Regions from separate parts of the Acetobacter sp. P5B1 genome, predicted to be linked through region 1. Evidence: riboswitches for the same ligand, from Rfam matches in the RefSeq annotation. Region 1 holds a riboswitch; each other region holds the start of a gene.
What was found. Region 1 has a riboswitch for cobalamin ahead of KP703_RS05230 (TonB-dependent siderophore receptor). Riboswitches for the same ligand answer to the same signal wherever they lie in the genome.

Region 1 (5,662 bases):
GGCCTCTTCCACGCCAGCGAGTAGCCCTTCCATCACCACATCAAATGGCACACCCCGCAGCGTATGCGTCTGGGGATCAAAAAAGATCTCGGCATGCGTCACGCCATCTGCTGCAGCGCGGTCAAAATAGGCGACGGCCAGATCCCGAAAATCCTCCGCCGTCAGCAGCACATCAGCCCCGGCGTAATAGATATCCAGAAAATCCTGCAATTTTGTAAACTGATACGCCTTGCGCACATCCTCTACAGAAGAAAACGGGATGGAAACCCGGTTCCGCCGCGCCAGCGCAAACATCAGTTCCGGCTCCAGACTGCCTTCAATATGCAGATGCAGCTCAGCTTTCGGGATAGTCGAAATAAAATCCTGTGTAGACATTTTTGCTCCATCTCACCTTTTACTGCTGTGCAGGCTGAGTTGAAGCTGCGACTTCAGGCGGGGTAATACGCACCAGAATATACGGGCGTTCCTGCATGTCCTTGCCATTATGGAAGTCCGGCAGGCGCGCCCACTGGCCGACTGTCAGCAAAATGGTGTTGCCATCAAACGCCATGCTGTCCGGTGCAATCAGCCGGGCATCCTGCGCAACGAGGGACAGGCTGCCATCCGGTGCGCGGCGCACCACGGCATGGCGCTCAATATCCGTTACATACAGGCTGCCATCAGGGGCGGTCATCATGCCGTCCATAATCCCGACTTCCCCTTCGTCCTTCACGGCAGCTTCCAGCGTGGCTTCCGTGGCGTTGGGGTCTGCCAGCACAGCTGTCGGCGCGCTGTAGAGGCGGCGGGAAGACAGCGGAGACCAGTAAAGGCGCGTGGAATCCGCACTCAGGGCCACACCATCCACCCCGCCCTGCGGCACGGTGGGATGCTCGGCATCATACCGGCCAAGGCGACCGTCCGCTTCCATCACAAAACCCGGCACCGGGCTTACGGACACGGTTTCTTCCAGAATACGCCGCACCTTGCCACTGGCCAGATCCACCACCAGCAGAGCGGGGTGCGTGGTCTGGGACGTATCGCTAACAAATGCCGTGCCTGCGCTGCCATGTGTGAGGTCAACCCGCACATCATTCACATGGCTGTCTGGCCGCACAGCAGGTGTGCCAAACGCATAACGACGGACAATCCTGTTCGTCTTCGGGTCAATATGCAGCAGGGCCGGTTTGGCTTTGGCCTTGCTGCCAGCACGCACGCCTTCATCCAGCAGCCAGAGCTGGCCGTTGGCGTCCACCGTCATACCCAGCGGAGAAATCATCTTGCTCTGCGCGGCTTTGCTGGGAAACGGCGTCAGTTGCCCCTGCGTCCACGTAACCAGCACCGGGCCTTTATGTCGCTGGGCGCTGGTGGGGAGAGACAGCACAATCCGCCCGTCCGGCAGCCGCGCAATGCCGGACGCCTGCACATCCGGGAAGCGATCCGCCACCGTCACATTCCCGCTGGTGGTCCAGTTATGCACCGTGCTGTCTTCCGCCAGCGCCGTGCCGGACACGGATGCGCAGAGCAGGCCCATCAGCATGCCAGACCGCACCAGTGCCTTAAGCGTGCGACGCACCGGCTGGCGCTGTGTGTACTGTGTTTCGGGGCGTTGCGTGACCATACGGGAAAAACCTTTCTGAAATACGTCTCAAACTGTCTTGTCACTCTAACGCATGGCGTAAAAAAGGCCATTTGCCTTCTGGCATGCGCCCCGTGCGGGATCAGTAATTCAGCGTAAAGCCACCATATCCGGCGCGACCGGGCTGTAGGTAGCCAATCGGGTCTTCATACTGCCGGTTAAGCAGATTATCCGCCCGCGCAAAAACCGAGATATAGCGATTGATTTTGTAATGCGCGGTCAGATCAATCGTGAAATATCCATGCCCCTTGCCACAGGTGCTGCAATAATTTTCACCCACCAACGGGTAATCCCGCCAGCCGCTGGTGTAGAGAATATTGCCGGACAGCGTGAAGTCCTTCACCGGGGACCATGTGGTGTTGAAATTGAACTTATGCTGCGGGCGACGCTGCAACGGCGCATTATTTTCCGTATCCCGCGCGTGGGTCCAGGTATAGTTCAGCGCAAAACTGAGCGTATCCAGTGCTTTCCAGTCCAGGAACGCTTCCACACCATACATCCGCGCATGGCCAACATTGCCGTAGGAATAGATGTAATCCCCCCACGCGCTCCCTGCCACTGGCAACACGTAGGATGAAGACTGGATGAGATTCCGCACCTTGTTGTCATACCATGTGGCGCCAAAATGCAGTTTGTCATGCAGCAGTTTCTGCTCCACGCCCACATCGTAGCCAATCATGGTTTCGGCTTTCAGGTTAGGGTTGCCCTCTTCCCCCCAGCCTGCCCCACGCTGATTGACAAACAGCTGATACAGCGACGGCGCATGGAAGCCTGACCCGGCACTGGCTTTGATAATAGTGCCAGTGTTCGGCACATGAATGGCCGGAGCCACACGCCAGGTGACATGGTTGCCGTAGCGGGAATTGGAATCATACCGCACATTGGCCGCGCCGTAGAGAATGCGGTTCCAGTTGCCTTCATACTGCCCATAACCCGCTGTGGTATCCATGCCTGCTGTGGTGTGCATGGGTTCGGTCGGGTCACTGGTCGAGACATCAATCGTGTCATGAAAATGCTCGGCACCCACAAGAAGAGTCCCGTATTTGCGCAGGTCCACCGTGCCGTGCCAGTCCACCTTGAGTCTGGTTGAACGGTAATAGTACGGGTCCGTCATGGCGGGCTCACCATCTGCATAAGACCCGTCCTGCATGTAGCGGCGGCGGTTGGTCATGTAACCAAGCCCCAAAACCTGATCGAACATTCCGCCAAACGATGACAGATGCGCTGTGCCGCGCACAACAGCCTCATTCTGCGTATTCTGGTCCCGGATCAGCTGGTCACCGTTATACGGTGTGAACACGTCATCATACGATGTGAAGGTATGATAATTGGCCTGTATCAGGCGCGCCGTCAGACCGAGATCAAAATTATGCGTGACATCATAACCGAGTTTGACGTTTGCGCTGCGGTTATCATTCCGGTCGCCCGCGCGGCGCTGGGCACGATTGGCCTCATTATACCGATCAATATAACGCGGGATTTCATGAAAACCGTCGGTGCGGTAATGGGACAACACGACATTATAATGGAACCGCCCGCTGCTGCCGGACGCGCCAAACGCCTGATTGAAGGTACCGTAAGATCCACCCTCAATCCGCACAAACGGTTTGAAGCGCCCTTCACCCTGTTTGGTGTTGATATCAATCACCCCGGCCATGGCATCTGCGCCATACAGGCCGCTCTGTGGGCCGCGCAGGATTTCAATGGAGCCAATACCGTCCGTTACAAACTGCCCGGCATCAAACGCATTATCGGCGGAGCTGCCATCATTGATGTCCATGCCATCGATCCGCACCTTCACGTCATTGGCGTTTGAACCGCGCATGAAAATGGACGTTGTGCCGCCAAAGCCGCCAGACCGCACCACATTCAGCCCCGGCTGACGCGCCAGAATATCGGGCAGCGTGCGCCGCTGCTGGGTGGCAATCTGCTCATCCGTGACCACGGTGACGCTGGAGCCCACATCATCCGCCCGCACTGGCCTGCGCAACGCACTGACCGTGACAACCTCTGGCAATCCCTGAGACGGGCTGAGCGAAACAAGTGTACGCCCCGCCGGTGCTGTGCCGACCGGCTGCTGAGCCGCCGCTCCGGCCCGACCTTTCAGGATCTTGCCGGAAGAGGCGGCTTTATGGGCCTGAGATTTGCCTGAGGGCGTCTGTGCGTCAGAAAGGGCAGCAGCCTGCGCTACCCCGCCATAGCCAGCCACAGCCAGAATGGTGGAGGTTGTCAGCACGCAACGAAGGAAGGTCATAATACTCGTATCCTGTGGTCAGCCGTTGCCACAGGACAGCGTCTCCGGCCTGCCCCATACGGCAAGTAGCCGGGGCAGAACTCAGTTACGCACGCCAACACACCCCGACTGACGTTTCCTGGTCGCAACCACTTGCTGGATGGCAGGTCTCCTGGCTTGCGGCGTCGCAGCTGAGCAATCCCTTCCCGGAGAAACACCATCTCCAGTGGGCCGAACGCCTTGCGTCCGGACTACTCAGCCATACCGCTTACAGTTGCGGGGACAGCCCGGGACTAAGGCCAGCAAGGCCTGCACCCGGTTCCCTTTTCATTCCCTTGTGTGGGGGAAACCATCACAGGCGTTGTCTTATCGCCTCACCCCGCCGAGTCAATCACCCAAAAGGCACAGTGCAGCCCGGGCGCAGGCACAAAAAAAACGCGGCCCTCCGAAGAAGGCCGCGTTCCTGATCGACTGAACCTCTAAAGGAGAGGGATCAGACGGAGTAGTACATTTCGAACTCAACCGGGTGCGGGGTGTGTTCAAAGCGATACACGTCTTCCCACTTCACCGTCAGGTAGCTTTCGATCTGGTCTTTGGTGAACACACCACCAGCCAGCAGGAACTCATGGTCAGCAGCCAGAGCTTCCAGCGCTTCACGCAGGGAGCCGGCAACCGTCGGGATCTGCTTCAGTTCTTCCGGCGGCAGGTCATACAGATCCTTGTCCATGGCATCGCCCGGGTGGATCTTGTTCTTGATGCCGTCGATACCGGCCATCAGCATGGCGGAGAACGCCAGGTACGGGTTGGCCGTCGGGTCCGGGAAGCGGACTTCAACGCGCTTGGCTTTCGGGTTGGTGGCATACGGAATACGGCAGGACGCAGAGCGGTTGCGCGCAGAGTAAGCCAGCAGCACCGGAGCTTCAAAGCCCGGGATCAGACGCTTGTAGGAGTTGGTGGACGGGTTGGTGAAGGCGTTCAGCGCCTTGGCATGCTTGATGATGCCACCGATGTAATACAGGGCGGTGTCGGACAGGTCCGCATAGCCATTGCCTGCAAACGTCGGTTTGCCGTCTTTCCAGATGGACTGGTGAACATGCATGCCAGAGCCGTTATCGCCATAGATCGGCTTCGGCATGAACGTGGCGGTCTTACCGTAGGAATGGGCCACGTTGTGCACGCAGTATTTGTAGATCTGCATGAAGTCGGCAGAGCGAACCAGCGTGTCGAACTTGGTGCCCAGCTCATGCTGAGACTGTGCGACTTCGTGGTGCTGCTTTTCAATCGGCAGACCCATCTCACCCATGGTGGCGAGCATTTCGGCGCGCAGGTCGTTCTCGCTGTCCACCGGCGGTACGGGGAAGTAGCCACCCTTCACACCCGGACGATGGCCCATGTTGCCTTCCGGGTAGTCCTTCAGGGACGCGCCGGGTCCTTCGATGCTGTCGAGCTGATATTTGCCGAAGTTCGGGCCCGTGCCAAAGCGCACGTTGTCGAAAATGAAGAATTCAGCTTCCGGGCCAAAGAAGGCGGTGTCGCCCAGACCGGAGGACTTCAGATACTGCTCAGCCAGCTTGGCGGTGGAGCGCGGGTCACGGTTATAGGGCTGACCTGTGGACGGCTCGATGATGTCACAGAACAGGATCAGCTGCGGGCGGGCCGTAAACGGGTCCATCACGGCTGTTTCCGGGTCCGGCAGCAGAACCATGTCACTTTCGTTAATGGCTTTCCATCCGGCAATGGAGGAACCATCGAACATGAAGCCCTCGGTAAAGGTGTCTTCTTCAATCGTGGTGACATACTGCGTGGTGTGGTGC
Region 2 (5,662 bases), on a different contig from region 1:
CTGGCAGCAGTCTTGTCTTTGCCATCACCACAATCCTTTATCAGGGCATTGGGTTTTATTTTCAGCCATCCGTTACCCCCTATTTGTTTACGGCACGTTCGGCACAGGCTGTGCGCAAAGCCATGATTTTCATGCCGCTTTATATGTTGATGTATCCGTTTGCCGTGTTTGCGACGATTTTTGCCTTGCGGTTTCTTCCGCCCTTATCAAACCCGAACGCCGTGTTTTTCCATGTCGCGGGCGTGTTGCTCCCGCCGTGGATGGTGGCGCTGGCAGCCGCGGGCGCATTGCTGGCCGGGTTGCAGGTTCTGGCGGCCACGTCTCTCAATATCGCGGCGATGATGACGCGAAACATTGCACCTAAACTGGGGCGTCGGCACCCCAAACGGGCCATTAATCTGGCGGTTATCCTGTTTCTTGTGCTGGCACTGGTTGCCACGGCGCATGCGCCTGCAATCATGCTAACGGCTTTGAATGTCAGCGGTTATGTCGGGATTCAGTTTGCGTCTTTGTGGTTCCTGATTCTGACGGGCTGGCCGGCTTCTGCCCGGATTGCGGGGCTGGGACTTTTTTCGGGGGCGGCCCTGGCGATCGCGTTATTTGCGTCCGGGGCCTCTCTTGGCGGTGTTAATCCGGGGCTGATCGGACTGCTGGCCAACTGCGCCATCGTGTTTTGTCCTCTGTGGCGTGGTCGGGGTGCGGTGGGCGTTCACACTAAGAAAGATCTGTTATGAGCCTTGACACTCTTATAAGAGCCATTCCGAAAATTGACCTGCACTGCCATCTGGCAGGCTCACTGAGTGCGGAAACCGTTTTCGCTCTTGCGGCGAAGAACAGTGTCCCTCTGCCGGTGACGGACCCAGACAAGTTCTATGCGTTTACGGATTTCTACGATTTTCTTGCGCGGCTTGAGGTCATAGGCCGGTGCATGATCACACGGGATGATTTTGCGCGTGTGTCTTACGAGGCGCTTGCGGACGGGTATCGGAAAGGCAACCTGCGCTACGCCGAGTTTTTCTTTAGTCCGAATTACCATTACCCGCACGGGGTCCGTTACGAGACCATGGTGGACGGGTTTATTGATGGTCTTCGACAGGCAAAAGAAGACTTCGGCATTACCGGCCGCCTGATCCCTGCCATTAATCGCGAACTCGGGCCGGAGGTCGCGATAGCGATGGTGCGGGACGTGCTCGCCCATCGGCGGGAGGAGGTTATCGGGATCGGCATGGACTGTGCCGAATTCAAAGGCCCGCCGGAGTTGTTTAAGGATGCCTATGCTCTGGCCCGCTCCGCCGGTCTGCGCTGCACGGCGCATGCCTGTGAGGACAATCAGACGCTGGCACAGGCACCCCCGCGCAATGTCGAAACCTGCCTTGATGTTCTGGGCTGTGACCGGATTGATCACGGCTATAATATGCTGGCGGACCCGGTTCTGACATGCCGGTGCAGGGACCGCGGGGTGCCGTTTACGGTCTGCTCCCATACCTGTGTGCCGCAGCGCATGGAAAAGCGGGCAGAAACGCTGAAAGCGATGCATGAGGCGGGACTGTTTCTGGTTCCCTGTACGGACGACCCGCCGATGTTCGGGACGGATATTGGCACGACGTACGTGACGATGGCGCGTAGTCTGTCCCTGAGTGTGGAAGAGGTCGCGGCGATGTCTCTGCGGACGGTTGAGGCCTCGTGGCTTTCGGACGCGGAAAAAGCGGCCATGAAGACAGAGTTTGAGGCCGAAATTCAGTCTCTCGGTGTCATGAAGGCCTGAAGAGCGGGAAGGAAAGAGGTCTCCCGCTCGTTTCCATACCCCATGCTGGATGGAGCGTTCGAAAAACAGGGTTATGATGTCGGGTCTTTAGATTGTATCCATGCGGCCCATGAAAACGAGCATACTCCACGATCCGAAACGGTCGATTGACTCCCTCTCTGCCCTGCGGGCTGCCTGTACGGCGTTGCCGGGGGTCGATGCTGCGGCGCAGCGGCAGATTGCCGACCGCGAGGCCGAGCTGACCAAACCAGCCGGCAGTCTGGGGCGGTTGGAAGAGCTGACGCGCTGGCTCGGCGGCTGGCAGAAGCGGGCGCGGCCTCAGCTTGAGCAGGTGCAGATCCTGATTTTTGCGGGCAATCATGGCGTGGTGCGGCAAGGGGTTTCGCCCTGGCCGCAGGATGTGACGGCCCAGATGGTCCAGAATTTTGAAAGCGGCGGGGCGGCTATCAATCAGCTTGCCCGCGTGGCAGACGCCCGGTTGCGGGTGGTGCCGGTGCTGGGGCTGGCCTCCACGGCAGATTTCACCACGGCTCCGGCCATGACAGAAGCCGCGTTTCTGGAGGCTGTACGGACGGGGTATGACGCCGTGCCGCGTGACTGTGACCTGCTGTGTCTGGGGGAAATGGGCATTGGCAACACCACAGCGGCTTCAGCACTGGCGGCGGCGCTGTTTGGAGGTGCCGGGGCAGACTGGGCCGGGCGTGGCACGGGGCTGGATGCTCCGGGGGTGGCGCACAAGGCGCGGGTGATTGATGCCGCTCTGGCGCATCATAAGGCGGAAATGACGGCGGCACAGGGTGCCGCTGAGGCCGTGGCCGTATTTGACCCGCTGGAAATAGCCCGCAGACTGGGCGGGTATGAACTCGCGGCCTTGCTGGGGGCGACGCTGGCGGCGCGGCATTACGGCATTCCGGTGCTGCTGGATGGATTTGTTTGCACGGCGGCAGTCGCTCCACTGGCGCGGCTGGCAGCAGGCGGGCTGGACCATACGCGCCTCTCCCATTGTTCTGCGGAAGCGGGCCATGCGCGGCTGGCGGAAAAGCTGGAGCTGGTGCCGTTGCTGGACCTTGGTTTGCGGCTGGGGGAAGCGTCGGGCGCAGCACTCGCGGTGCCTCTGCTGCGGGCAGCGGTGGCCTGCCATAATGGCATGGCGACGTTTGCGCAGGCTGCGGTTTCGGGCCGCACATGAACACCCCCGCCCCGGCTGAGTCCTTTGGTGCGCGGCTGCGGCTGGATCTGGCCTGCGGGCTGAGTTTACTGACGCGCCTGCCCGTGGGCTGGCTGCTCTCCCCCGCGCAACGCGCCAGCACGGCGCTGTGGCCGATGGGCCGTTCCATCTGGTGCTGGCCGCTGATTGGCGCGGCGATTGGGGCGGTCGTCGGGGCAGTCTTCTGGCTGCTGCGGCTGAGCCATGTGGCGGCGTTGCCGGCGGCGGGGCTTGCGCTGGCGTTCCAGTGTGTGCTGACCGGCGGCCTGCATGAAGACGGACTGGCCGACATGGCCGACGGCTGTGGCGGGGCCACGCGGGAGCGTCGGCTGGAAATTATGCGGGACAGCCGGATTGGCAGTTACGGCGTCATGGCGCTGTGCCTGAGTCTGTTAGTGCGGGCCTCGGCTGTGGCAGCGCTTCCCGCTGGGGTGGCTGTGCTGGCGCTGGCCGTCTCCGCGTGTCTGGCGCGGGCGGTGCTGCTGGTGTTACCCGCCTGCCTGCCCCCTGCCCGGCCTGATGGTCTGGCCCGCTCGCTCAACCCCCTGCCGCGTGGGCCGCTCTGGATCGGGCTGGCTCTGGGGGGGGTGAGCGTTGTGGCGTTGGCGGGAGAGATGACGGTGCTGGTAAGCCTCTCCGCTGTGGCGATAGCCCTTGCGGCCTGTGGGCTGGTGGGCATGGCCGCGCGGCGGTTGCTGGGCGGTTATACGGGCGATGTGCTGGGGGCGGCTGCGGTGTTCACCGAGTGTCTGGTGCTGGCGGGTTTCACCGCGCTGTTCTGACTCCAGAGGTCCCACCTGCTTTTGTATGAATTGACAGGGGCGGAGGGGCCGTTCAGACTACAGGCTGATCTGAGGAAGCTGGTGAGAGTCCGGCACGGTCGCGCCACTGTAATCCGCTTTTTTAGAGCGGGAAGTCAGACCCTCAGCGTCGTTTTTTCCACCGCGGAACGCGTTTTTACCAGCGGAGCCTGTTTGATGATGCACCCCTCTTCCTCCCGCGCACGGGCCATTGCGGCGCCCGCACCTGTTGCCATTCCCGTTGGCGCTCTGCTGCCCTGGGCGGTGTTTGGCCTGCTGCTGTCTGTACTGATGCTGTATTTTGTGGGCGCGGAACAGGGTGCTGTCTCCCTGATTTCCGGCCATGAAGTGCATGAGTTTGTGCATGATGGCCGCCATCTGCTGGGCTTCCCCTGCCACTAAAGAGCAGGGATTTTTCCTGATGATTGCTGGACGTTTGCTGGCACGCGGCATGATTGCCGGGTGCCTTGCGGCGGCGCTCGCCTTTGTGTTTGCCCGTTTTTTTGGCGAACCACAGGTGGCGCTGGCCATTGCGTTTGAAGCCGCCCGCAGTGCGGCTGAAGGCGCGGCACCCGAACACGAGATGATCAGCCGCTCTGTGCAGGCCAGTTACGGTCTGGCCACAGCCACGGTGCTGTATGGCGCGGGCTTTGGCGGGTTGTTTGCGCTGGTGTTTTCCTTTGCCTATGGGCGGCTGTCTTTCCAGTCCCCTCGCGTGCTGGCGCTTTTGCTGGCCGTGGCGGGGTTTGTGACCGTGGTGCTGGTGCCGGACCTGAAATATCCGCCTAACCCACCCGCTGTGGGCAACCCCGCTACGCTGGCACTGCGCACGGAAACCTATTTTGTGATGATTGCGCTGTCCATTTGCGTAGCCGCCATTGCCTGTCTGATTGGCCAGAAGGTTGCGCAGATGCGGGATGCGTGGACCGGGTGGCTGTGTGGTGGGGCAGTGTTTGTCCTGCTGGTCGCCCTTGTGCAGTTTGGTCTGCCGGATGTGAATGAGGTGCCGGACGGATTTCCCGCTGTGGTGCTCTGGCGCTTTCGGGAGTCTGCGCTTGGCATGCAGGCTGTGCTCTGGGGTAGCATGGGGCTGATTTTTGGTGCCCTTGCCACACCCGTGCTGATAGGCCGCGCTCAGAAATTTTAAATTTCATTTTACAGAGGCCAGCAAAGAAACCTTGTATGTTTCCTTCTGCTGGCCCGGCGGGCTGGAAAACCATTCAGGCAAAAGCCCCTTCGGATCTCTATGTCTCTGCGCGCTCCCTTTTTTAAAACGCTTTTCCACCACCGTTTTATGCCTGCCGTCCTGCTTCTGCTCTTTACGGTTGCCTCGCGTTTTCAGACATTCGGAAATCCTCTCCTTAATATTGATGAAGAATTCTACCTCTTTGGCGGAGGTCGGATTTTACACGGGGATCTGCCCTATCTCGCCTTCTGGGACAGAAAGCCTGCGCTTTTATTTGTGCTTTACGCGGGTTTTCATCTTTTTGGGCCGTATCGTGTGCTGGCCTATCAAATAGGTGCGGCACTGGCGGTGTGGGGCACCAGCCTTTTGCTCTACAAAATGGCCCGCACCCTGACATCGCGCGGCGGCGCAGTGGTGGCGGCCATGCTGTATTGTACCGGCCTCACCCTGTGCGGGGGTGAAGGCGGGCAGACGCCGGTTTTCTATACGCTGCTTGTGGCGGCCGCCATGGCGCTGGTTCTGTTCAAAGTGGTACTGGCACCAGATGGCCCCCGGCAGGTGCGCCGGGTCGGCATGCTGGCCATGGGGCTGTTTGGCCTGTCCATGCAGATCAAATACACCACGGTGTTTGAAGGCTGTTTTCTGGGGCTTTACCTGCTCTGGTATGCGGCGCGCCATGGGCAGACACGGCGCGGCCTGTGTGC
Region 3 (5,662 bases), on a different contig from region 1:
CGAAGATCGTCACAATCCGGCGGGTGGCTTTGCCGTCCAGTGCGCGCACCAGCGTCAGATGGCCTTCGTGCAAAGACCCCATGGTGGGCACCAGCCCGATTGTTTCACCCTCATGGTGCCACTGCGTGACAATTTCGGCCAGTTCGTGTCTGGTTCTCACAAGCTTCATGACGCATCCCGGTTTGCGATAAAAGGGAAGGACAGCCGCCCGCACGGTTTATGCACGAGAAAACCGAGGAGGGCGGCTGTCCGGCCTGCGCCCGTCTTACTGTGTTTTCAGGAACGGTTCCAGCAGCACCCGGTCCGCAGCGCTCAACCGGCTGGCGGCAGTGCTGGCCTGATGCCAGTATGGATAAAGCAGGGGCGGCAGGCTGGCCTGATTGAGGCGGCTCAACTGGTCTTCCGACAGCACCAGTTCGGCAGCTTTCAGGTTGTCTTTTAGCTGGTCTTCCGTGCGCGCGCCGATAATGACGGACGTAATAGCCGGCCGGTGCATGGTCCATGCCAGAGCGATCTGGGCGGCGGATACGCCATGCTCTTCGCCAACAGCAATCAGCACTTCGACAATATCGAACAGCTTTTCCTTGTCATGCACCGGCGGTTCACCAAAATCTTCAAGCTGGCGGCCCTGCGGGGTGGGCTGGTTACGGCGATACTTGCCGGACAGCAGGCCACCTGCCAGCGGACTCCAGACCTGCACCCCAAGCCCCTGATCAACAGCGGCGGGCAGTAGTTCATACTCCGCATCCCGCGCCTGCAGGGAGTAATAAATCTGCTGGGAGACAGGGGCAATCAGCCGGTTCCGTTCAGCGACGGAAAGCGTTTTCATCACCTGCCATGCGGAGAAATTGGAAACGCCTGCATAGCGGATTTTGCCCGCACGGGTCAGGGTATCCAGCGCTTCCAGCGTTTCATCCAGTGGGGTAAGGCCGTCCCATTCATGCAGATAGTACAGATCAATATGGTCCCGGCCCAGACGCTTCAGGCTGGCTTCACACGCGGCAATCAGATGCAGGCGGGAAGAGCCTTCCCCATTCGGACCGTCCTGCATGCGAAAGCGGGCTTTGGTCGTCACCAGAGTTTCCTGCGAGCGACCTTTCAGGGCTTCTCCCAGAATGGTTTCAGACTCTCCGGTGGAATAGACGTCTGCTGTATCAAACATGTTGATGCCAGCATCCAGACACAGGTCAATCAGGCGGCGGGCCCCCGCTGTATCGGTATTGCCGGTTTTGGCAAAAGAGCCTTTGCCCCCGAATGTCATGGTGCCAAGGGTAAAGGCGGAAATACGCAGGCCGGACCGACCGAGCTGGCGATACTGCATCATTCTGTTCTCCGTGCGTGTGGCGGGTAAGGTATGAGCCCCTTGAGAGCTGACGGCTCAGGGCCTTTGTTTCAAGAGTGCAGGGCTGCGTACACAGTGTTTTGACATCTCCCGGAGAGCCTGCTTAACAGGACGCGATGGTTCCCGCTTTGGGATGAAAAGGGAAGTACGGTGAGAACTCCGCTGTTTCTTGGCCGTCGCTGCCCCCGCAACTGTATGTGACATCAGGCTTGTTCCAGCACTCTGCCACAGGGTGTTGTACCACTGGAGACCTCTCCGGGAAGGTATGGAACGAGTGAGAAGCCCCCGGAAAACCGGTGGTTTTGTGTCATCAGCCAGGAGACCTGCCATCTGATTTCTGGAGTGTCATGCCTGGCGGGGTGTCCAGTGCGTGATGGCGCGTTGCGATGCGCGCTACCGTCTGGCTTGTCCGGGCGGCCTTGGAACTGCACCCCCATGCCGCTTTGTGCGGTGTGTTGCCTGAAGGGTGTTCATGTCGGCCGCATTTTCTGCACCTGTGGTCAAAGGATGGTGTCCCGGCCTGTTTGCGCCCATGCAGGCGGCGGACGGCTGGCTGGTGCGCGTGCGTCCGCCTCTGGGCCGGATGACAGCAGCGCAGGCCCATCTGCTGGCAGATGTTGCGGAACAGGACGGCAATGGACAGATCAGCCTGACCAACCGGGGCAACGTGCAACTGCGCGGCTTTAGTCTGGAAGCAGCGCACGCTTTCCCGCAGCGTATGATTGCGGCTGGTCTGGGACAGGCTGACCCGGAAACCGAGCGACGCCTTGCTCTTCAGGTTTCTCCTCTGGCGGGGATAGATCCTGCCTGTGCGACAGAGACTATGCTGTGTGCTGACGCTCTACGGAGCGGCTTGATAGACCATCCGTCTCTTTCTGCCCTGCCTGATAAATTTGGTTTTTGCGTTGATGGCGGCGGATTTTTCCCGACAGGATCTCTGCGTGCCGATATTATGCTTCAGGCTGTTGAAAGCACGGCATCCTCAGAGGCTGGCTGGCGCGTGGTGTGTGGGAGTAGCTGCTCAGAGCCGCAGACCGTGCATGAGGGCGTGCAGATAGCCCTTGCTCTGGCGGAGGCTTTTGTAAAACGCGGTGAAACGCAGCGGCCTCTTCGCGAGCCAGCTATCGGGAAACAGCTGTTTGCAGAAATTGGACTTAGGGGCGTGTCAGCCGCCGGGGCAGAAATGCAGAACGGAAGCCTTCTTGCCGCGCGGGCAGGCCATCTGACAGGCTCAGCTTATGCTGCCGTAGCGCCGCTAGGGCGTCTGACGGCTACAACGCTTCGCGCCTGTGCGCACGTTGCGCAGCAAGGAGATGGCGTGTTGCGGATGACGGCATGGTCTGGGCTTGTTTTTGCCGGTCTGAAAAAAAATCCTGAAATTTCTGGAATGATCACGCACCCTGATGATGCACGCCTGCGCGTTTATGCCTGCATTGGCGCGCCGGGATGTGCGCAGGCTGCTGGAGATGTGGGGCGCGATGCGCTGGTCCTTGCGCCGTTCCTGCCGGATAAAGCCGATCTGCATGTATCGGGCTGTCGTAAGGGCTGTGCGCATCCCGGTGCCGCAACGGTCACGCTGGTTGCCGGGAGTGAGGGCTATGGCATGGTGCTGCAGGGCACGGCCAGCGATGAGCCGATTTGTATTCTGCCAAAAACTGAAGATGTAAGAGCTTTTTTGCAGGCTCTGCCTAAAGGAGACGTTTGAATATGCAGGCTTATGATTATATTCGGGATGGAGCCGCTATTTATAAACGCTCCTTTGCCACCATCCGGGCAGAAGCGGACCTGCGCGGCTTTTCGCCTGAGCAGGCGCAAATCGTCGTCCGGATCATTCATGCATGCGGCATGGTGGATGTGGCGCAGTCTGTGGCGATGACGGAGGATTTCGTCTCTTCAGCAAGAGCATCCCTTAAAAAATCCTGTGCTATTCTTTGTGATTCCGAGATGGTCGCGCATGGTATTACCCGTGCCCGTCTGCCTGCGGAGAATGAGGTCGTGTGTACCCTGCGGGATACCCGCACACCGGAACTGGCTAAGGAGATTGGCAATACGCGCTCCGCTGCCGCGCTGGATTTGTGGGGGGAGAAACTGGCCGGGGCCGTGGTAGCAATCGGTAATGCCCCCACGGCGTTGTTCCACTTGCTGGAACTTCTGGATGCCGGTGCACCGAAGCCTGCGGCTATTATCGGTTTGCCAGTCGGCTTTGTGGGCGCTGCGGAATCCAAGGACGCTCTTGCAAAAAGACACGATGTTCCATGGCTGGTTGTGCACGGGCGGCTGGGAGGCAGCGCCATGGCCGCGGCGGCCGTGAACGCACTTGCAAGTGAGGTTGAGTGATGGCGCACGGCACGTTGCATGTGGTGGGTGTCGGGCCGGGTGACCCGGACCTGATGACGCTACGGGCAGTGAAAGTCCTGCAAGCAGCACCGGCGGTGGCGTATTTCTGTCGGCATGACACGCAGGGTCATGCCCGGCGTATTGCACAGGCGCATATTGCCCCAACCACGCAGGAAATCCGGCTGGCGTATCCGTTTACAACCGAGATTTCCGTCAAAGATCCCGCATATCATACGGACATGAACGCGTTTTATGACCGCTGCGCGCAGGATCTGGCCACCGTTCTGGAACAGGGGAAGGATGTGGCTCTGCTCTGCGAAGGTGATCCCTTTCTGTATGGCTCAGCTATGTATCTGTTTGACCGCTTGCGCAGCCGGTTTGCAACGCAGGTTGTGCCGGGCATTTCCGCCATGAGCGGATGCTGGTCACAGGCGGCGCGGCCTATGACGCATGGGGATGATGTGTTGTGCGTGCTGCCCGCCACCATGCCGGAAGAGGATCTGGCGCACTGGCTGGAAAAGGCCGATGCCGCTGTGGTGATGAAGATTGGCCGCAATATGCCAAAATTACGTAAGGCGCTGACACAGGCAGGGCGTTTGCCAGAAGCTGTTTATGTGGAACGCGGCACACAGCCAGAGGCGCGGTGTTTGCCTCTGGCAGAGCAGGAAGGGCCTGCGCCCTATTTTTCACTGGCGTTGGTTCCTGGCAGAAAGGGTGTCCGATGACGGGGTCTGTCAGCATTATCGGGCTGGGACCGGGCAATGTGCTACAGCGCACGCCACAGGCTAATCAGGCGCTCAGTCGGGCGACGGATCTGGTTGGCTATGGGCCGTATGTGGAGCGCGTTGAGGCGCCTGCATCAGTTGTGCGGCACAGTTCGGATAACCGGGTGGAACTTGAGCGGGCGCGTCATGCGTTGGAAATGGCCATGCAGGGGCGGCATGTTGCTGTCGTGTCCGGTGGGGATGCAGGCGTGTTCGGCATGGCCAGCGCCGTGTTTGAGGCCGTAGACCATGGGCCGCAGGAATGGCGCGGGCTTGAGATTACGGTTGTCCCCGGTGTCAGCGCGGTTCTGGCTGCATCGGCACGGCTGGGAGCGCCTCTGGGGGGCGATTTCTGTGTGATGTCGCTTTCTGATAACCTCAAGCCTTGGTCTGTTGTTTTGCGCAGGCTGTCTCTGGCTGCAGAGGCCGGGTTTGTGATTGCATTGTATAATCCGCGCTCCAAAGCACGCCCGACGCAGTTGGGCGAGGCTCTGGACCATTTGCGCGGATGCCTGCCGGGATCAATCCCGGTTGCTTTTGCGCGGGCCATGGGGCGGGAAGATGAGGCCGTACGTTTGTCCACTCTGGCAGAAGCTGATGCCACATGGGCGGATATGAGCACGCTGGTGCTGATTGGCTGTGTAGCCAGTCATCTGATCCCGCGTCCAGACGGGAGCGTGTGGTTTTATACGTCGCGCAAGGTTGAGGCGGTCTGATGCGTTTGCAGCCACGCCATAGCCTCTTTCGGCGTGTCTACTCTCGGGCAGGCAGGGTGTGGCGGGCGCTCAACCATAATCACCGGGCAATGCAGGGTGCGAGCCGCTTCCAGTTTTGGAAAGGTTGCCGTTCCGCCAGAGTTTTTGGTGACCAGAATATCAATATGATGCGCCTGCATCACCGCCAGTTCTGCCGCGTAATCAAACGGTCCGCGCGCGGACAGGCATGTGGTGTGCGGGGGCAGGCTGGTTGGGTCTGGTGCATCAATGGAGCGCAGCAGATAGGTGTGTTGCGGGGCAGCGCAGAACGGTGCGACCTCCTTGCGTCCGGTTGTCAGAAAAACCCGCAAGGGGTGCTGGCCATAACCTGCGGGGGCCGCCAACAGGCTGGCAGCTACGGTCAGGCTGGGGACACTGTGCCACTGGTCTTCCGCAGTGGGGAGCCACGCCGGGCGTTCCAGCCGAAGCAACGGGAGCTCCAGGTCTGCGCAGGCTTTGGCGGC
Region 4 (5,662 bases), on a different contig from region 1:
GGCGGCACAGCCCGAAACACCTGCCACACAACCCGCCTCTCCGGCCCAAACGCCCGCCCCCCTGATTGCAGACATCACGCTTTTTGCGTCTGATGCGACGCTGAATGCGATGGGGGATGAGATCCGCGCGATCTATGTTGGCAGTCGAAAAGATTACTCCACCACCCAGAATACCAACGCCCTGAACATGCTGCTGCGCCGCGCAACGGCGGTTGCCACCAAGACGGATGCTCTGCTGACGCAGATCAAGCCGTATGAGAGCGTGTATCAGAGCTTTGTCGATATTCTGGGGAAGCCGGAAGCCTCTGAACCCGCCTCCATTACCGAGCAGCGCAAAATGCTGACGGCCAGACAGCAGGACATTTCCGGCCGCATCACCCGCCTGCGGCTTTACCAGCTGGAAGCCCAGCAACTCATGCAGGAACTGCGCCAGCATGGCACGGCCATCCAGCAGGCCACCATGACGCAGCGTTTCCCAACGCCGCTTGGGGTTAATTTCTGGTCTCAGCTTTCCAGCACCGCCAAACAGGATAGGGACCGTGCAGCCTCTCTGGTCTCCGAGATTGGTGTGGTGCTGAAAAATGCCTTTACCGGCCAGCATGCGTTACTCACGCTGGGGGCGCTGGCGCTCTCCGGCCTGCTGCTGGCGCTGCATTTTTTCTGCCATACGCCCGTACGGATGCTGGTCTCCCGCTTTCTGCCGACAGGCCGCATTCGCCCCATTACAGCTGCCGTCATTTGTTCACTCATTGGCGTTGTCGCATGGGGCGGGGCGTTTCAAATCATCTGGAACGCCATCAGCTTTAATAATGATGCCGTCGCGGATGATCTCTCCGCTCTGGCCGATATGGTGGCAGCGCAGGTTCCACTGTGCGGGTTTGTGCTGGAACTGGGCATGAGCATCCTCTCCCGCAGGCCGGAATGGCGCGTCTTCCCCATGCCGGACACGCTGGCGCGCAACCTGCGCCTCTTCCCCTTCTGGTTTGCCTCCGCCCTGATTGTGCGCGGCGTCCTGCGTTATGTGGATACCCAGAGCGGGCTGGGGCTCCTGCCCATTCAGCTTCTGGATGGTCTTTATACGCTCGCCGTCAGCCCGCTGCTGTTTGCCATCCCGCGTCAGCTGCGCCTGTCGGCCCAGCAGGATAATCCTGAGACCAATTCTGCCGAGATCGCCCCGCTTTTAAGAACACTTGTCACCACCATCGCCATTGTCTGCTGGGGGGCCGTGCTGACGGGTTATATCCCGCTGGGATACACCATCATCTCGTGGGTCTCCGTCATGGCCATCACCATGACGGGCCTGCTGCTGGTGGCCCTGCTGGCCACCGCACTGGGTAGCAGCGTGTTCCCCTCCAGAGCGCCGGTTGGTGCCCATCTGGTCAGGCTGGGCCTCCCTGCCCGGCTGGTGGATCAGGCGAGTGTGGTTATCCCCGGGCTGATCAGCGTTTTTTTGCTGGTTGTCGCCTTTTCTGTCGCCACGGCGGGTGCAGATTTTGATCCCTCTCAGGTTGGCCGTCGTATTCTGTCCATCTTTAAAGGGCAGGCCGCAACGGAAGGTAGCTTCAACCTCTCGCTGGATGCCGTGCTGCTGTGCGCCGGGCTGCCTATCCTGGGCCACTACGCCATCCGGATTGTCAGGAACTGGTTCCGCCTGCACTTCTTCCCCACCACGCGGCTGGATATTGGCGCGCAGGCCTCCATCCTGAATATTCTGACCTACAGCGCGTGGATCGTCATCGGGCTGTGCATGGCCTCCGCTCTCGGGGTCACGGTCAAGAGCATGACATGGGTTGTCAGCGCCCTGTCCGTTGGTATCGGTTTTGGCTTGCAGTCCATTGTGCAGAACTTTGTGTCCGGCATTATTCTTATGGCCGAACGCCCCGTCTCCATTGGGGATGTGGTCGATATTGCCGGGGCGCATGGTGAGGTCGCGCGCATCAGCGTGCGGTCCACCAATATCAAACTGGCTGATGGCTCCACGATGATTGTGCCAAACTCACAATTCATCACCTCCGCAGTGCGCAACGCCACGCGGGCGGAAAAGCCGGGCGTGTTCACCATCCCGCTGCAGGTACCGTTTACGTCTGATCTGCACAAAGCCATGAATGTGATGACCTGCACGCTGGCAGGCTGCGAAAATGTGGAAGACCAGCCTGTGCCAACCGCCAGCATCACCTCCGTGACGGACGGCTCCGCCGTTCTGACCGGCACCGCCCGCGCCCGTGTAGGGATGGACACTGCCACAGTGCGCAGTGAGGCCCTGTTTGCCTTGTGGCAGGCCTTTCAGGACAATCAGATACCCGTCACGGTGCCCAGCACCCTCATCCAACCCGCAAAGTAGAACAAAAAAGGCCGGGCTTCTCATCCGGCCTTTTCTTTTTAGAAATCCGCCTGCGCACTGATGGAGAAGGACCGGGGCGCACCGAGCATGACCTCACTCGGGTAGCTGGTGTCCGCCCACTGGATAAAGTGCTTGTTGCCAATATTGTCGATGCGGCCATAGACCGTAATGTTTTTATAGGCATGCCAGCCTGCAAAAACATTGACCAGCGCATAATCCTTCAGAGACAGCGTATTCGCATAGTCCCCTTTGCGAGCCGACACGTAGCGCATCCCCGCCCCCAGATCGAGCGGCAGATCCCCCACACGGGACCAGATAGCCCACAGATTAGCCGTAACAGCAGGCACATCTGGCACCTGATTGCCCGATGCATCGACCGAGGCGCTGGGATGAAATGACCCGTAGCGGGAATAGGTGTAGGCCACGTTGCCGGACAGGCTCCAGTGCCGGTTGAGGGACAAATCACCCTGCCATTCCACCCCACGCGATTTCTGCACACCGGCGGTCGCTACCGTATCCGGCCCGGTAGAAACCAGCATGCGGGTCCGCCTGATGTCATACAGCGCCAGCGTGGTGGTGAAGCGTCCGTCCCACAGGCTAGCTTTTACGCCAATTTCGCCCTGCCGGGAGTGGCTGAGGCGGGTGAACTGCCCCCGGTTAACCAGAAACAGGTTGGAGCCCGGCGGATCTTCCCCTGTCGTATAAACCCCATATACGCTGATGTTTTTCGTAATATCGAACACTGGCCCGATGCGGAAATTATCCGGGTTATAATGGCCTTTGAAACTTGTAGCCGCGTTAAACTGCCCGGCCTGCGTGTAGTTCTGCCGGTCGAGCGAAAGCCAGTCATACCGGAAACCGCCCACCAGCCGCAGATTATCGCGAATGGTCAGAACATCTTCCAAAAACAGCCCTGCCTGCACCATCGTGGTGGGAGATTTCATGAAGGGATATTCCCCCGCAAAAGACCCAAGCTGCGTGGATTCCGGGCTGGCCAGAGACACACTGTCCGCATAATCCGCCGAAGGAAAACCACGGTTGCGGATAAAGCGCAGATAATAGGCATCCCCACCCAGCACAAAACGGTTCTTCATACCGAAGACGGAAAAATCAAACTGCGCGTGCAGCGTATCCCCAACCTGATGCTGGTTTTGATACACATAAAACCGGTCTCGCCCGATACGCCCCGGCGCAATGGCATTGCCTGCGGCGTCCGTGCTGCCGGGGCTGTTGAGGTAGGTCAGGCTTTCCGCATTATTCCAGCGCCGTTTGGAATAAATGAAGTAGCTGCTGTTATGAAACAGAACATGGCTGTTCACCCGCCAGTCCAGATGCAAAGTGGGCGTGGCGTTGACGGACCCGGCCTTACCATCCCGCACGTTATAATACCGCCAGAGGGATGCACGGGTAATGCCCAGCCCCTTACTGGAACTCAGCAGACCGCCCACACGCCCGCCCGTCTGGGAAAGATCCACCAGCGGTGTACCGTAATAGGTAGAAAGCCGGTCTGTCAGATAATCCATGCTCAGCCGGGCAGTGAATTTGGATGTCGGCTTCCAGAGCAGGGTTGTCGTGAAATCATCCGAGTGCGGATCAGCCCCTTTTACAAACCCGTCAGAAGACGTGCGGCTGAAGTCCGTACGCAATGCCAGCGTTTGCGTAATGGGCACAGAGCCACCTATGCCCGCATTCCATGTATTGAAACTGCCATAGGAGATAAGCGCATTGGCGTGGGGGCCATCAAAGGTCGGGTTTCGGGTACGCATGTCCACCGTGCCACCCACAGCCCCCTGCCCATACAACACGGAGGACGGGCCTTTGAGCACCTGCACACTTTCCAGATTGAAGCTGTTCTGGGGCCGGTTGATCATGGTGGTGGGGCCAAAATACTGGCCGTCATGCAGCACCAAGATCTGGTTCCCGGTAAAACCGCGCATCATCAGCTGCGCCGGGCTACCCGGAGACCCACCGGACGAAACACCGGGGGCGCTGTCTGCTGCCGCCTCGGCCTGCGCATAGCCACGCTGCATCATCAGATCATGGGACACGACATTAATGGTGCCCGGTGTGTGCTGGATGGAAAGCCCCAGTTTGCCACCGACGGCTGGCACGGCCTGAAGCGGCGCTGTCTTGCCGTAAGCGGTAATATATTCCGCGCCTGCCGCCGTCATGGCGGGCACAGGGGMTTCCTGCTTTTTWTGCTGAGGACCTCTGTTTTTTTTCAAAGGTCTGGCATCAGGATTTCCCGATCCCTCGGGTGTTGCCGCATAGACGATGGAAACGGAATTCAGGCCCAGCAGGAGACTGAGGGCGTAAGAGAGTGGACGCACGGGGTTCGCTCCAAAAAACGTCACCGCGGTGGAAGCACTGAGCAAACCGTGCCTCGCCGCCACATCACCCCGTATGGCAGCTCCGTCCGTGACTTTCGGGCAATGGCAGGTCTCCTGGCTCGCTGGTCTTCGGATCTCGCAGCGGCCTTCCCCCCCATGTCCCACACGGGGAGTGGCATGGATGCCGCAAATCCTCTCAGCTTACAGTTGCGGGGGCAGCATCGGCTTGAACCGATTTCCCTCTTAGCCCTCCGACTGCACACACAGCCTGAAGGCACCATAGCTGGGTGCAGCGTAAACATGCTCCGCAAAAGCTTGTCAACGAAAGTGCGGCTACACGCATGATAAAAAACGACCCCTAATTCCTGCTGTTGCGAAAAACCGGGTTTGCGTACACTCTGCCCGCATCAGTCAACAGCCCCGCGCAAGCGGGTTAAAAGGGAAGACCGTAGGCCGTTAAGCACGGCTCAGTCGGTCGCTGCTCCCGCAACTGTAGGCGGTATGTCTGGGCCTTTTCTGCCACGCGGCAGGCCACTGGTGAACAACCGGGAAGGTAAGGCTCAGATGCGTATCCGCGAGCCAGGAGACCTGCTGTTGTCGTTCAGGACCGTGCCGCCGGGCGGGATGTACCGGAAGGCAGGAGTAAACACAGTGAGACCGTTCTCGCCCCTTTCCTCTTTGCCCCGCCCATATCGGACGGCTGAGGCTTACCACCCGGCTTTTGTCAGACTGCTGCACTCATGCCCGCCCCGTTTCCATGCCCTGCAGGCCGCCCGTCTGGCTTTGCTGCCACCCCCGGAGCAGGAAGACGTTATTGCACGCAACGGCCAAGCGCTTTTCCTGAAACTGACACCCCGCCTGCCCGCCACACACCGGGAACGCGGGGCCATGCTGGAAGAGGCTTTTCGCCCCCTTCTGCTAACGGCCACTGAGTATCTCGAAGCCATGCCTTCGTTCACTCTGGATATGGCACCCAAGGCCGCACAGCAGA

Region 2: it holds a riboswitch for cobalamin, as region 1 does, so the genes downstream of both, KP703_RS13705 (CbtB domain-containing protein) here and KP703_RS05230 (TonB-dependent siderophore receptor) in region 1, are expected to answer to the same signal.
Region 3: it holds a riboswitch for cobalamin, as region 1 does, so the genes downstream of both, cobG (precorrin-3B synthase) here and KP703_RS05230 (TonB-dependent siderophore receptor) in region 1, are expected to answer to the same signal.
Region 4: it holds a riboswitch for cobalamin, as region 1 does, so the genes downstream of both, KP703_RS10280 (TonB-dependent siderophore receptor) here and KP703_RS05230 (TonB-dependent siderophore receptor) in region 1, are expected to answer to the same signal.

Annotation. Positions count from the first base shown of each region.
Region 1 covers NZ_JACRVS010000006.1:9,492-15,153, forward strand. The annotation lists gene KP703_RS05220 (adenosine deaminase) at 1-375, opposite strand, end outside; gene KP703_RS05225 (L-dopachrome tautomerase-related protein) at 395-1,516, opposite strand; gene KP703_RS05230 (TonB-dependent siderophore receptor) at 1,698-3,869, opposite strand; cobalamin riboswitch at 3,993-4,217, opposite strand; gene glnA (type I glutamate--ammonia ligase) at 4,342-5,662, opposite strand, start outside.
Region 2 covers NZ_JACRVS010000033.1:1,686-7,347, forward strand. The annotation lists gene KP703_RS13685 (sodium:solute symporter) at 1-734, shown strand, start outside; gene add (adenosine deaminase) at 731-1,765, shown strand; gene cobT (nicotinate-nucleotide--dimethylbenzimidazole phosphoribosyltransferase) at 1,875-2,954, shown strand; gene cobS (adenosylcobinamide-GDP ribazoletransferase) at 2,951-3,754, shown strand; cobalamin riboswitch at 3,780-3,915, shown strand; gene KP703_RS13705 (CbtB domain-containing protein) at 3,950-4,174, shown strand; gene KP703_RS13710 (CbtA family protein) at 4,197-4,919, shown strand; gene KP703_RS13715 (glycosyltransferase family 39 protein) at 5,019-5,662, shown strand, end outside.
Region 3 covers NZ_JACRVS010000007.1:83,964-89,625, reverse strand. The annotation lists gene panC (pantoate--beta-alanine ligase) at 1-169, opposite strand, end outside; gene KP703_RS06210 (aldo/keto reductase) at 266-1,321, opposite strand; cobalamin riboswitch at 1,443-1,688, shown strand; gene cobG (precorrin-3B synthase) at 1,815-3,047, shown strand; gene KP703_RS06200 (precorrin-8X methylmutase) at 3,050-3,679, shown strand; gene KP703_RS06195 (precorrin-2 C(20)-methyltransferase) at 3,679-4,404, shown strand; gene cobJ (precorrin-3B C(17)-methyltransferase) at 4,401-5,159, shown strand; gene KP703_RS06185 (cobalt-precorrin-6A reductase) at 5,129-5,662, opposite strand, start outside.
Region 4 covers NZ_JACRVS010000015.1:32,711-38,372, forward strand. The annotation lists gene KP703_RS10275 (mechanosensitive ion channel domain-containing protein) at 1-2,341, shown strand, start outside; gene KP703_RS10280 (TonB-dependent siderophore receptor) at 2,380-4,512, opposite strand; cobalamin riboswitch at 4,758-4,968, opposite strand; cobalamin riboswitch at 5,070-5,282, shown strand; gene KP703_RS10285 (hypothetical protein) at 5,323-5,662, shown strand, end outside.